2 regions of the Pantoea alfalfae genome follow, and region 2 is predicted to be linked to the other one. Evidence: predicted binding sites of a transcription regulator. Region 2 holds the regulator's gene; the other holds the start of a gene.
What was found. Region 2 encodes CRP, which controls carbon source genes, mostly activating them, when cyclic AMP is high. Its sites were predicted from a motif close to ATGTGANNNNNNTCACAT; they were not measured.
Positions count from the first base shown of each region.

Region 1: K6R05_RS09350 (sugar transporter) is a predicted target of CRP. The motif match lies at 3,893-3,910, and genes of this name have one in related genera.

Region 1 is NZ_CP082292.1:2,008,910-2,015,708, forward strand. It holds gene rhaD (rhamnulose-1-phosphate aldolase) at 1-725, shown strand, start outside; gene rhaM (L-rhamnose mutarotase) at 715-1,029, shown strand; gene K6R05_RS09335 (TetR/AcrR family transcriptional regulator) at 1,064-1,714, opposite strand; gene bhsA (multiple stress resistance protein BhsA) at 2,023-2,280, shown strand; gene bhsA (multiple stress resistance protein BhsA) at 2,317-2,574, shown strand; gene K6R05_RS09350 (sugar transporter) at 2,653-3,837, opposite strand; gene K6R05_RS09355 (hypothetical protein) at 4,124-4,384, opposite strand; gene ynfM (multidrug efflux MFS transporter YnfM/SxtP(Kp)) at 4,553-5,803, opposite strand; gene K6R05_RS09365 (LysR family transcriptional regulator) at 5,899-6,792, shown strand.
Region 2 is NZ_CP082292.1:428,457-435,255, forward strand. It holds gene argD (bifunctional acetylornithine/succinyldiaminopimelate transaminase) at 1-532, shown strand, start outside; gene K6R05_RS01985 (YccS/YhfK family putative transporter) at 534-2,609, opposite strand; gene crp (cAMP-activated global transcriptional regulator CRP) at 2,667-3,299, opposite strand; gene K6R05_RS01995 (OsmC family protein) at 3,603-4,007, shown strand; gene K6R05_RS02000 (phosphoribulokinase) at 4,375-5,244, opposite strand; gene K6R05_RS02005 (YheU family protein) at 5,306-5,524, opposite strand; gene K6R05_RS02010 (hydrolase) at 5,529-6,545, opposite strand; gene K6R05_RS02015 (LysE family translocator) at 6,604-6,799, shown strand, end outside.

The DNA.
Region 1 (6,799 bases), 1.6 Mb from region 2:
AGGAGGTTAAGCCCTTCGCCACCGATTTCTATAAGGAGCCGCGTTGCATTGAGCTGACACAGCCAGCGCCAGCGCTGGCGAATGACTGGTTTCTGGTAACCGGGTCAGGTAAATTCATGCGCAACGTCCAGCTGGATCCGGCGGATTGTCTGGCACTGCTGCAGGTGGATGACAAGGGACTTTCCTATAAAATTCACTGGGGCCTGTCGAATGGCGGTTTGCCCACCTCTGAGCTGGCATCACACTTTCAGTCTCATGCGGTACGTAAAGCCGTCAGCAAAGGCGCAGATCGGGTGATAATGCACTGCCATGCGACCAACTTTATGGCTCTGAGTTACGTGGTTGAGATGGACTCTGCGCGCTTTACCCGTTTGCTGTGGGAAGGCAGTACCGAATGTCTGGTGGTCTTCCCGGATGGCGTGGGTGTGCTGCCATGGATGGTTCCTGGCACCGATGAAATCGGCACTGCGACTGCCGGACAGATGCAGTCTCACACCCTGGTGATGTGGCCATTCCACGGCGTCTTTGGCACAGGCCCGACACTCGATGAAACCTTTGGTCTGATTGATACGGCGGAAAAATCGTCAGAAGTGATCGTCAAAGTGCTTTCAATGGGCGGAATTCGCCAGAGCATCACCACCGAACAGCTGATTGCCTTGGGTGAGCGCTTTGGCGTGAAGCCGTGGCAACCGGCGCTGAATGTGGGGCCAGCCAATGCTGCGTAAAGCCTTTGTGATGCAGGTGAATGCCGACTGTCATGCAGAGTATGAGCGTCGTCACTCCCCAATCTGGCCTGAACTGGCTGAGACGCTGAAAGCACACGGCGCGCATAACTATGCCATCTGGCTGGACGCAGAGCGCAGTCTGCTGTTCGCCAGCGTTGAGATTGAATCTGAAGCACGCTGGGAAGCGGTGGCAAAAACCGAGGTGTGTCAGCGCTGGTGGGCATCAATGAAAGATGTGATGCCGTCTAATGCGGATAACAGCCCGATCAGTCAGTCATTGAAACCAGTGTTCTTTCTGGAATAAAGCAGGGAAAGGGCGGCATCGCCGCCCTGATACTCTAACGCTTAGCCTGACACAAGCCGGTCAGCGTTGGCCACATGGCCATCAGCGTATCAATAATACCCTCAAGATCGTCACGCTCTGCGCCTTCGCGCGCGCGCACTGACATGCCCTGCAGCATACAACTCAGATAACGTGACAGCGCCGGAATATTTACTGCCGCACTCAGTTCGCCACGTCGCTGGCGCGCCAGCAAAAAATCACTCAGCACATGCTCCTGCGACTGATGTTGCTGTTGTAGCATGGCGGCAATCTCTGCCGACGCCGCCGACAGGGCAGTTGAGGTGCAGATAAAGAAGCACCCACCGGGAGAGTCACGTTCGGTAAAACAGGCTGCAGTAGAGCGGAAATAGGCTTCAATGGCCCGATCCACCGGTAACTGATCATCGCCTAATGCCGCTTTACGCCATGCGCTGAACTTCTCTACATAACGCTCCATCGCTGCGCGAAATAGTCCCTCTTTATTCACAAATTCTGCGTAGAGGGTTGGCGCTTTTGCGCCGGTTGCGGCGACCAGATCGGCGAGAGAGGTTCCCTCGTAACCGTGCGTCCAGAACAGGGTCAGAGCTTTATCAAGCGCGGCTTCGCGATCGAACACTTTGGGTCGGCCGCGGCATTTTTTTACATCGCAATCCTGAACCTGACTCATACACCCTCTCAGACAGTAAAACATCTTATTAAATTACCGATCATTATAAAAATGTGCAAGGTCTATTAAAAACGTCACCCACAAGCGTTGTCATTTTGTGCGTCGGCGCAATCTTACCGCCCCTATGGTTAAGTCAGAAAAGGGGCTGAAGCCCATAATCACGCCACTTCACGAATAAAATAACGTTCATTAAATAAATGTTGACGACGAATCGGATCAGAGTCTATCATTTATTTAACGTTCGTTAATTAAACGACGACAACTCGACTCAGACCATCCGAATTCAAATACCGAATAGAGAGAATTTTATGAAATCCATCAAAACTACTTTGGCAGCACTGCTACTGACTACCCTGACTTTTGGCGCTTATGCCGCTGATCTCGTGACCAGTGAGCCGTCTAATCAGCAGCCAGTAGGCACCATCTCAGTACAAGGTGGCACCAACCTGACTTCCCTTGAATCACAGCTGAGTGCCAAAGCTGATGAAGCCGGTGCGAAATCATTCCGCATCACCTCAACCAGCGGCCAGAATAAACTGCACGGCACGGCTGTGATTTATCAGTAATTTGGTTTCAACAGATGAAGTGAGAAGGGGTTCGTTATGAAACGTATCAATATGATGGTCGCGGCGGCGGTGCTAAGTGGCCTCTCCTTTGCCAGCGTGGCGGCCCAACAGGTAAGCAGCACCCCGCTGGATCAGCAAAAAATCGGTGTCATCAGCGCAACGGGCAGCACGAATCTGACCTCGCTGGAGCAGCAGCTGTCAGAGAAGGCCAGCGATGTCGGCGCAAAGTCTTTCCGCATCACTTCGACCTCTGGCAGCAACAACCTGCATGGCACAGCCGTTCTTTATAAGTAACAGGCGCTATAAATAATCATAAACAGGCTTCAGATAAACCTACTTATCTGAAGCCTTTTTTATTTAGTACCGCGCTGATTATCCGTTACTGCGTAACTGCGGATAGCGTCGGAAAATATAAACACACCACAGCAACGCCACCAGACCAATCACCCCGCCGACATTCCCCACTTCAGCCATGCCCAGATGGAGACTGACCTGGTTACCCAGCAGCGCGCCCGCGCCAATACCAATATTGTAGATACCGGACATCAGCGACATTGCAACATCCGTGGCATCTGGTGCCAGCGAGAGTACCCGCACCTGCATACCCAGCCCGATCATCATCATCGCCACTCCCCAGACAACGCACAGCGTGGAGATAGCTGCAGGGCGGACGGCGGCAAAGATCAGCAGGCCCATGCAAAGGGTGATCAGCGCAATGGCAGCAATCAGCAGGGCGGAAGGAAATTTGTTACCCAGCGTACTGAAGAGCAGGCTGCCGATAATGCCCGCTGAACCAAACAGCAGCAGCAGCAGGGTTGTGAAATTGCCGCTGGCGTGCGCGACGGTCTGCATAAATGGCTCGATATAGCTGTAGGCGGTGTAATGCGCGGTCACCACCAGCGTCACCAGCAGATACATGCTGACCAGCGCCGGACGACGAAACAGCATCGGGACGCTGCTCAGCGAACCGGTATGCTCACTCGGCAAGCGTGGCAGAATACGTACCAGCATGATCATCAGCACCAGAGCCGAAAGCCCAATTGCGCCGAAAGTGGTGCGCCAGCCAAGATACTGTCCCACTACGCGGCCAATCGGCACGCCCAGCACCATCGCCAGCGCGGTACCGGTCGCCAGCATACTCAGCGCCTGGGTTTTTTTACCCGCCGGGGCAACACGAATCGCCAGCGAGGCGGTGATCGACCAGAACACCGCATGAGACAGGGCGATGCCGACGCGCGATACCATCAGCGACCGGAAATCCCAGGCGACGGTCGAAAGTATGTGGCTGACGATAAAAATCAGGAACAACACGCCCAGCAGCAGCCGTCGCTCAATGTTGCGGGTCAGCAGCATCAGCGGCAGTGAAAGCAGTGCGACTACCCAGGCGTAGATGGTCAGCATGATCCCGACATCAGCCGTCTGCATTGAAAAGTCAGCAGCGATATCGGACAACAGGCCAACCGGCACGAACTCGGTGGTATTGAAGACAAATGCGGCGATGGCCAGCAATACCACGCGTAGCCAGGCAGTTTTACGTGAAACAGTTGTTGGTTGCATGAGGAGTCAAGTCAGTCAGTACAGCGAAATCGGATGTGGCAGAAACATCCAGTGAAAGTGACCTGCGTCACAAATTACTGACCATTGTAGTGAATAAAGCGGGAAGCGAAACCTTATAAATGCCTTTTATTGCTGATTTTTAATTATCTCCCTGTCACAGGGCGATAGCCTGAGGTTATCAGGAGCGAAGAGGTGCAATCATCATTCAGAGCAGCGGGTTACCCTCAGGCAGGATGTCATGGAACAGCACAGCGGGAAGCGTTTCACCTCTGGGCTGTCCGTTTGATTAACGCGATGGCGGAGTATGTTTCAGGGCCACACTAAGCTGACTGGCCTGCGGGTCGCTGTGATTAAGCGGACAGCAGTTTTCGCAGCCGATGGCTCCCGCATAATATTTTTTTGCCTGCAGAATGGCGGCATTCACATGATAAAAACTGCCCAGAAACAGTCGGTTATCCATGTCAGGAAGATGGGGGCAGCCCGCGGCATGAACAACATGATTATCGTTATATCCCGATTGTTTATTAACGTAGTAGTAGAGAGCCACAGGCGGTCCTTGTTGCCGTGTTAAAAGGCAAAGCAGATGAATTATTACAATAAAAAGGATTATAGCGGGAAAAGCACGTTTTGTTTGTTATGGATCTGAAGGGAATGTTCAGCATGATAAGCTGCCAGGCCCGCTGGAGAGGTCGGAGCCTGGCTCGGGAGAAAACGGTCAGAGTCTTTTACTATGCAGACGCGAGGCAACCAGCAGCGCCAGGATCAGCAGAACGCTGATAAACAGCGTGATTCCGCTCCAGCCAAAATTATGCCAGAACAGACCGCCCAGCGTGCCCGCCACGCTGGAACCCACGTAGTAACTGAACAGATAGAGCGAGGAAGCCTGCCCACGCGCCCGGCGTGCACGGGGACCAATCCAGCCGCTGGCGACCGCATGAGCGGCAAAAAAACCGGCGGTGAACAGCATCATTCCAGGCAGAATCAGCCAGAGCGAGTTAAAGGCAGTGACCAGCAAACCCAGCAGCATGATGGCTGTTGCGCCCAGCATCACCGGCCCGCGTCCCAGACGACTGGTCAGCGCACCCGCTTTAGGTGAACTCCATGAGCCGGTGAGATAGACCACTGATAACAGACCCACCACGGCCTGGCTGAGATGCCAGGGCGCATCCAGTAAACGGTAGCCAATATAGTTAAACAGGGTGACGAAGGCACCCATCAGCAGAAAGCCTTCGGCAAACAGCCAGGGCAGGCCCGGATCGCGCCAGTGCAGCCGGAAGTTAATCAGCAGATTACGTGGACGCAGCGTGATGGGGCGGAAATGACGCGATGCAGGCAGGATCTTCCAGAACATCAGCGCTGAGGCCAGCGAAAAACAGCCAATCACCGCCACGGCGATGCGCCAGGAGAAGAGGTCGGTCAGGACACCGCTTAACAGACGCCCGCTCATCCCGCCAATTGAGTTACCGCTGATATACAACCCCATTGAAAAGGCGACGACCCGCGCATCCATCTCCTCGCTAAGATAGGTCATACCGACCGCCGCAACACCGCTGAGCGACAGTCCCATCAGCGCCCGCATAATCAGAATGCCGTGCCAGCTGGTCATGGTGGCGGAGATCAGCGTGCAGATGGCCGCCAGCATCAGAGCGGTCACCATTACCGATTTGCGCCCGATAGCATCAGAGAGCGGCCCGGTCACCAGCAGACCTAGCGCCATCAGGCCGGTAGAGATAGAGAGCGACAGGCTGCTGGTCGCCGGAGAAACACCAAACTGCTGTGACAGCACCGGCAGAATCGGCTGCACGCAGTAGAGCAGGGCAAACGTCGCCAGCCCCGCAGAGAAAAGCGCCAGCGTGACGCGCATAAAAGCGGGTGTTCCCCGCCGGATATGACCTGCTGCGGCAACGGACTCCTGCGGTTCAGCCACCGCTTTCTCATCCACTGTGGCCTGTATTGAGCGACTCACACATCTTCCTCTCAGTCTGAAAACCTGTCGTCAGCTTAGGAAAGTGGCATTATGTTGTCTAATATATTAATAATCTCAAATAAGACGTTTAAAATATGAATATCGAACTGCGTCATCTGCGCTACTTCATTGCGGTGGCGGAAGAGCTCCATTTCGGGCGGGCAGCCCAGCGTCTGAATATTTCCCAACCGCCGCTCAGCCAGCAGATTATTCAGCTGGAGGCGGAGACCGGCGCAAGGCTGTTTACCCGTAACAACCGCAGCGTGCAGCTGACCGCCGCCGGCCATCAGTTGCTGAGCGATGCCCGGGCGATACTGTTGCAGGTTGAGCAGGCGGCCGATCGCGCTTCCCGGTTACATCGTGGCGAAGAGGGAGAGCTGCGGATCGGCTTTACCTCATCGGCTCCGTTTACCGCCGTAGTTTCTGATGCGCTGTTCCAGTTTCGTCAGCGCTGGCCGCAGGTGCATATTCAGATGCAGGAGATCAACACTCGCCAGCAGCTGGCACCGTTACATGACGGACGGCTCGATCTCGGCGTGATGCGCAACACGCCGCTGCCCGCCGACCTGCGTCATCAGCTGCTACTGAGCGAGCCGCTCTATGCCGTGGTGCACAAGGCGCATCTGCTGGCTGAGGCTGAAAAGATCTCTGTGACGGCGCTGGCGGCTGAACCCTTTGTCTTTTTCGATCCTCAGGGCGGAACCGCGCTCTATAGCGATATTCTGGCATTGCTGCACCGCTACCACATCAAGCCTTACATCACCCAGGAAGTGGGTGAGGCGATGACCATCCTGGGGCTGGTGGCAACCGGTTTAGGCGTTTCCATTCTGCCCGCCTCCTTTCGCCGGGCACGGCTGGCCGATTTGGTCTGGCTGCCCTTAACGGAAGAGGATGCGATTTCAGAACTCTGGCTGGTCTGGTCAGCCGGACGCGAAATAAATGCGCAGATGGAGAATATGATGGCGTTGCTGCGTGAAAACCACGCCTGAAGCGAGC
Region 2 (6,799 bases):
CGGCATGGGACGCAGCGGCAAGCTGTTCGCCTATGAGCATTATGGCGTCCAGCCCGATATCCTGACTTCAGCCAAAGCGCTGGGCGGCGGTTTCCCGGTCAGCGCCATGCTGACCACCAACGAGATTGCTTCAACCATGGCACCGGGCGTGCATGGCACCACCTATGGCGGCAACCCGCTCGCCTGTGCCATTGCCGAAACCGCGCTGGATATTATCAACACGCCGGAGGTGCTGGCGGGCGTAGAGATGCGTCGCCAGCACTTTGTCACGGCGCTGCAGGCTATTGACGCGAAGTATGACCTGTTCAGTGACATTCGCGGCAAAGGTCTGCTGATTGGCGCGGCACTGAAACCTCAGCATGCCGGCAGGTCGCGCGACATTCTGAATGCCGCCGCCGCTGAAGGTGTGATGGTGCTGGTAGCTGGCACCGATGTGATGCGTTTTGCCCCGTCGCTGATCATCGAACCGGCCGACATTGAAGAGGGGATGAGCCGCTTCGCCACCGCCGTCGGCAAAGTGCTTAACGGCTAGCTTAGTTTTTACGTAAGCGTCTGATCAGCCAGCGGCCATGTTGCGGTCGCTGGTTCCACGCCAGCGATGAAATGGTGTACATCACGCTCAGATGATCGAGAATGCGCCGCACATGCTGCTCCACCACCGTGATCGGTCCCTCACTGATGTTCTCCAGGTCATCCAGCAGATTCACCTGTGAGCTTTCACCATCATATTCCAGCCGCTGCTGACACCGCTGCAGCGCAATTTCGCAGGATTGCAGATAGCGTTGAGCCAGCGAGGCGGTCAGCATAGTGTGCTCGCGCGCCAGAATCGTTATCGCATTGATATGCTCGACAATAAACTGACTGTGGGTGACCCAGAGCCGCATATCACTCAGGTAACGGGAGTTGAACGCGGGTTCCTGCATTGCCTGATTCAGTGAGTTAAACAGCGCATTATGCACCTGATTAACCTTCACGCGCTGATAAGCCAGTTTCTCTGGCGACTGTTCGTCGCCCAGTAACAGCCGCAGCGCATCCTGATAGGTTTCCAGCGCGTCGTGGGCGTTCTGCCGCAGTAAGCCGCTCTGCCACTGCGGCCACAGCCACAGCATCCCACCAAAGGCGATCAGACAGCCCATCAGCGTATCCATCAATCGCGGCAGCAGAAACTGCGCGCCATTCAGTGACAGCAGTTGCAGCGAGTAAACTGCCGTGACCGTAAAGCCAATCATCGACCAGCCATAGAACTGGCGGGTAAAGCGATAGCTGATAAAGGTAATTGCCAGCATGATCAGCAGCACCAGCGACTCTGGCACCGCCATGCGCAGCGTGGCAGCCGCGATCACCAGACCGGCAAAAGTGCCCAGCGCCCGGTGCTGAATGCGGACACGGGTAGCGCTGTAGCCGTTCTGGCTGACGAACATGATGGTCATCAGGATCCAGTAGGGTTTGGGGATGTTGAAGAACAGCGCCAGCGCGCTGCCCAGCATCAGCATCACCGCAAAGCGACCCGCCGTGCGCAGCGACGACGAGCGAAACGAGAGATAACTGCGCAGCGCCGGTAACAGCGGCAGGCGGCGCTGGCGGTCTGCCATCAGATCGCGCTGGTAAAGCGGTTTCTGGGTGCGTAGCACCCGCGCAATGCGGTTGAAGTGATAAAGGCAGAAGTTACCCACCGGATTATCGGGATGCTGATGGGCAATTTTCTCCAGTGCGCCGAGCTGTTTATCCATCGCAAAGCGGTCGGGTAACTGGTGATAAAGAATGTTATCTGCCAGCACCCGCAGCCGGGCCGAGATGGTTTTGGCATTCCAGCGGATCACCGCTTCAGCATGGCTTTGCTCCACCAGCTTCTGGACTTCTTCCGGCCGATGCAGGCTGACCGAGATATGCTCCTGCAGATCGAGGGCCACCTGGAAAGCGCGCGTCAGCCTTTTATGGCTGTGATCGCGGCTTGCCGACAGCATATGCATCTGCTGATAACAGGTGTTAATCAGATCGACCACTTTCTGCTGACGGGCCAGCAGTGGCGGCAGCGCCTTTTCCGGATCGGTCAGCTGCGTCAGCAGGGTGTATTTGGCGTCGCAGTAGTTAGCCAGCTCGCGGTAGATCAGGCTCAGGCTTTCGCGCATTGGCTGCTCTTTCCACAGCCAGAACCAGAACCAGTTAAACAGCCCGTACCACAGCGTGCCGCCGATATAGAGCAGCGGGGGGACATAGATGGGCATGCGGCCAATCAGGCTGAGGGTAAAGATGGCGGCAATCAGGGTGCCGGGCAGCAGACGGCCATGCAGCGGGCTGATCTCACCCGTGACGCCGAGCAGCAAAGGCATAGCGAAGAGGATCAGCGGCAGTGGAATCGCATGCAGGGTGAGCCACTGGATCAGAAAGCTGCCGAGGGCAAACAGGCTACCGCCCACAATCAGACGTTTGAAAAAGCGTTTATGCGGCGTATCGAGACCGGCGATATTGCAGCAGGCGGGCACTAATGAGAACAGCAGACCTTTTTGCAGGTCGCCAGCCAGCCAGCCCAGCGCCACCGGCAGACAGAGCACCAGCGTTTGCCGCAAGGCATAATTGACTTCAGGATGGTAAATGATTCGACGCCACATCGGCCCAACACAAACAATAACGGCGTGATGTTGCCATCACGCCGTGGATGACAGGAATTAGCGGGTGCCGTAAACGACGATGGTTTTGCCGTGTGCGGAGATCAGGTTCTGATCTTCCAGCATCTTCAAAATACGGCCCACGGTTTCACGTGAACAACCCACAATCTGACCAATTTCCTGACGAGTGATTTTAATTTGCATGCCGTCGGGATGCGTCATGGCATCTGGCTGCTTCGCCAGGTTAAGCAGAGTCTGTGCAATGCGGCCGGTAACGTCGAGGAAAGCGAGGTTACCCACTTTTTCAGACGTCACCTGCAGGCGACGCGCCATCTGCGATGAGAGTCGCATCAGGATATCGGGGTTAACCTGGATCAACTGACGGAATTTCTTGTAAGAAATCTCCGCCACTTCGCACGCGCTTTTCGCACGTACCCAGGCGCTGCGTTCCTGACCTTCTTCGAACAGGCCAAGCTCACCAATAAAATCGCCCTGATTCAGGTAGGAAAGAATCATCTCTTTGCCTTCTTCATCTTTAATCAGAACCGCGACGGAACCTTTCACGATGTAGTAAAGCGTTTCTGCTTTTTCACCTTGGTGAATCAGCGTACTTTTGGATGGATACTTGTGAATATGGCAATGGGACAGGAACCATTCGAGTGTAGGGTCTGTTTGCGGTTTGCCGAGAACCATTCGCTATTATCCTCTGTTGTAATCGTGCCCAAAATACAGGGGGCAGTTTTCCCTGTCAGGCGGTGAAAGCTTCAAGCGTTTCCTTTTCAGGAAATTATTCGGGCCGCATCAGGCGCAGTGCGCATCATTCTTCCCGGCTTCGCCATCGGGTGACGAAAAATATTTTCAGCACTGTTTGTAGCACAGCTTTTGCCGACTGTCTTCTGTTGTCTCGCTTCAGCTACAGGCGGATTTCTCTGGATTGCTGTTTACCAGGCGAAAGCGTACTCTGGCGACAAAACAGCGTATTCCGGAGCAAAAATCATGCAGGCAAGAGTGAAATGGGTAGAAGGGCTGACATTCCTTGGAGAATCCTCATCCGGCCATCAGATACTGATGGATGGCAATTCAGGTGATAAAGCGCCCAGCCCAATGGAAATGGTGCTGATGGCGGCAGGTGGATGCAGCGCGATTGACGTGGTATCAATTCTGCAAAAAGGCCGCAACGATGTGGCTGATTGTGAAGTAAAACTGACCTCAGAACGTCGTGAAGAGGCGCCGCGAATCTTTACGCACATCAACCTGCATTTTATCGTGAGTGGCAAAGCGCTCCAGGATAAAGTGGTCTCACGCGCGGTCGATCTTTCGGCTGAAAAATATTGCTCGGTGGCCATCATGCTGGGTAAAGGCGTCAACATTACGCATAGCTATGAAGTGATCGAACTTTAGTAGCCGCAGGGGTTATTGCAGACCTGCTAACTTCACTTCCAGTATCTGATGCAGGTTGCTTTAAGACTGTGCCTGGTCCGGAAATCCGCTTTGAGATTGTGCCTGCGTTGTGAACAGGGTCAGAGCGGTTTGTGTCGGTCCGCTGTCAGATTGTGCCTGCATAGGGAATCCGCGTTGATACTGTGCCTGCGCTGGGAACCGGGTCAGATCGGAAAGTCGCTTAAGCCAATCCCTGGCCGCTCGTCCCGCGCCGTCCCTGGCGCGGGACGCTTTCCTTTTCTGACCCGGTTCCCTGCGTGTTAAGCATTTTCGCTGCTGTCAGATTGATCCTGCATTGGCATTAGTCTGGAAAGGCCCTTTTGACCTCTTACTCTATCCGCTTACCTTCCATCAGCCGCTTCACCAGCGGACCCATGATCAACTCCATCGCCAGACCCATTTTGCCGCCGGGCACCACCAGCGTATTGATGTGCGAGATAAACGAGCCCTGCAGCATTGCCAGCAGGTAGGGGAAGTCGATATCTTCCAGCGCCTGAAAGTGGATCACCACAAAACTCTCATCCAGTGACGGAATGGCGCGGGCTGCGAACGGGTTGGAGGTATCGATGGTTGGAACGCGCTGAAAGTTGATATGGGTGCGTGAAAACTGCGGTGTGATGTAGTTGATGTAATCTTCCATTGAGCGCACCACGGAATCCATTACGGCTTCACGTGAATGACCGCGCTCGCCAGTGTCGCGTACCAGCTTCTGAATCCACTCCAGGTTAACAATCGGTACCACGCCCACCAGCAGATCGACCTGTTCCGCCACGTTGTGCTGCGCTGTCACCACACCGCCATGCAATCCTTCATAAAAAAGAATATCGGTGTTCTGCGGTAGCGGCTGCCAGGGTGTAAAAGTGCCGGGCACCTGATTCCACGGCACCGCCTCATCGTAAGTGTGCAGATATTTACGCGACTGCCCCTCCCCGCTGAGACCATACTCTTTAAAGCTCTGCTCCAGCAGGCCAAAGTCATTGGCTTCCGGGCCGAAGTAGCTGACATGACGTCCCAGATCGCGTGCCTTACGAATCGCCATATCCATTTCAGGGCGGGTAAAGCGGTGAAAACTGTCACCTTCCAGCTCCGCCGCATGCAGGTCAAGCTGCTGAAAAATTTTGCGGAACGCCAGGCTGGTGGTGGTGGTTCCTGCGCCGCTGGAACCGGTCACCGCGATAATGGGATGACGTGCAGACATAGAAAAGCTCCCTGTGAGGTCGGACGATGAGCATTGTTATCATGAAAGGGTGCCGGGTGCATCAGCCACGAAATTCTTTACGCGGCATGATATTGACCGATTCATGCAGTTCCGACCACACCAGCACCACTTCACCGGTTTCCAGCTGGCGTCGCACATCAGCCACCTTGTCCAGCAGGCTACGTTCATGCTCGCCATAGTCAGTGCCTTCACGCAGCACAAAGGTTTCAATCAGATTTTCAAGGGTCTCAGGAGAGACCTGTTGCCAGGGAATAATCACGAGATCAGGTATCCAGAAAAGGGGCGATCCACTGCGGGATGCGCTGTTCCAGCCACATTTCGGGCTGGCGTAACGTCCCGCCGACGAAACCGACGTGGCCGCCGTGTGGTGTCAGTTGATAAGTAATAGTGGCAGATAATTGGCTGCTGTGCGGAATCACCTCATCACTCATAAAGGGATCGTCTTTGGCGTGAATGATTAGCAGCGGTTTCTCTGCGCGTTTGAGCCAGGGCATGGCGCTGGCCCGATGATAGTAATCGGCCGCATCGACAAAACCGTGGGCGCGGGCGGTAATCGCATCATCAAAATCGCGCAGTCGCCGCAGCGCTTTTAACTGCGCCAGATTGACCGGCAGCGTATCCGGCCAGGCGTGCAGTTTGCGGCGGGCATTTTTCTTCAGCTGCGCCAGCAAATAGTATTGATAGAAGCGTGAAAAGCCATGTTCCAGTTTTACGCTACATGGCTCCAGCAGCAGTGGGGCGGAGACAATGACGCCTGCCTCCACTTCGGCAGCTGCGCCCTGCTGGCCCAGCAGGCAGCCCAGCATATTGCCGCCTAGCGAAAAACCGACGGCCACGGTCGGCACCTGGCCCCAGCGGGTACGCAGCCAGTGCAGAAAAAAGCGGGCATCTTCCGTTTCGCCGGAATGATAGATGCGATTGAGCCGGTTGGGTTTGCCGCTGCAGCCGCGAAAATGCATCACTACCGCCAGCCAGCCGCGCGCGCGGCAGATCGCCATCAGGCCATGAATATAGGGGCTGTGAAAGCTGCCCTCCAGCCCATGAAACAGCACGACGCGCGGCTTATTCTGCGCCTGTTGGGGATCTTCGCTCCAGGCGAGATCGACAAAATCGCCATCCGGCAGATCGAGTCGCTGCCAGTAAGGCGCGAACGTGACACGGCGACGCAGCAGGCGCGGCAGCATTGTCTGCAGGTGGGCGTTACGCAGGCTGTCAGGCGGCGTGAACTGCTCGTTTTCCGGTCCGGTAAATTTCATGTGGTAAAAGCTTGTCTGTTCCATATCTCACTGTTAGCTTCGATAAGTTTTTTCTTGCAGGGGTAAGGAGTACCCGATTGCCATGGAACTCAGTCTTTTTTTATCAGTGTTGGGCTTTCTTTGGGTCGCGGCGATTACGCCCGGGCCTAATAATATGTTACTCACCGCCTCAGGCGCTAATTTTGGCTTTATGCGCACCATTCCGCTGATGATCGGCATCATGATTGGTATGCAGGTGATGCTGCTGATGGTGGCCTTTGGCGTAGGCGGTCTGATCC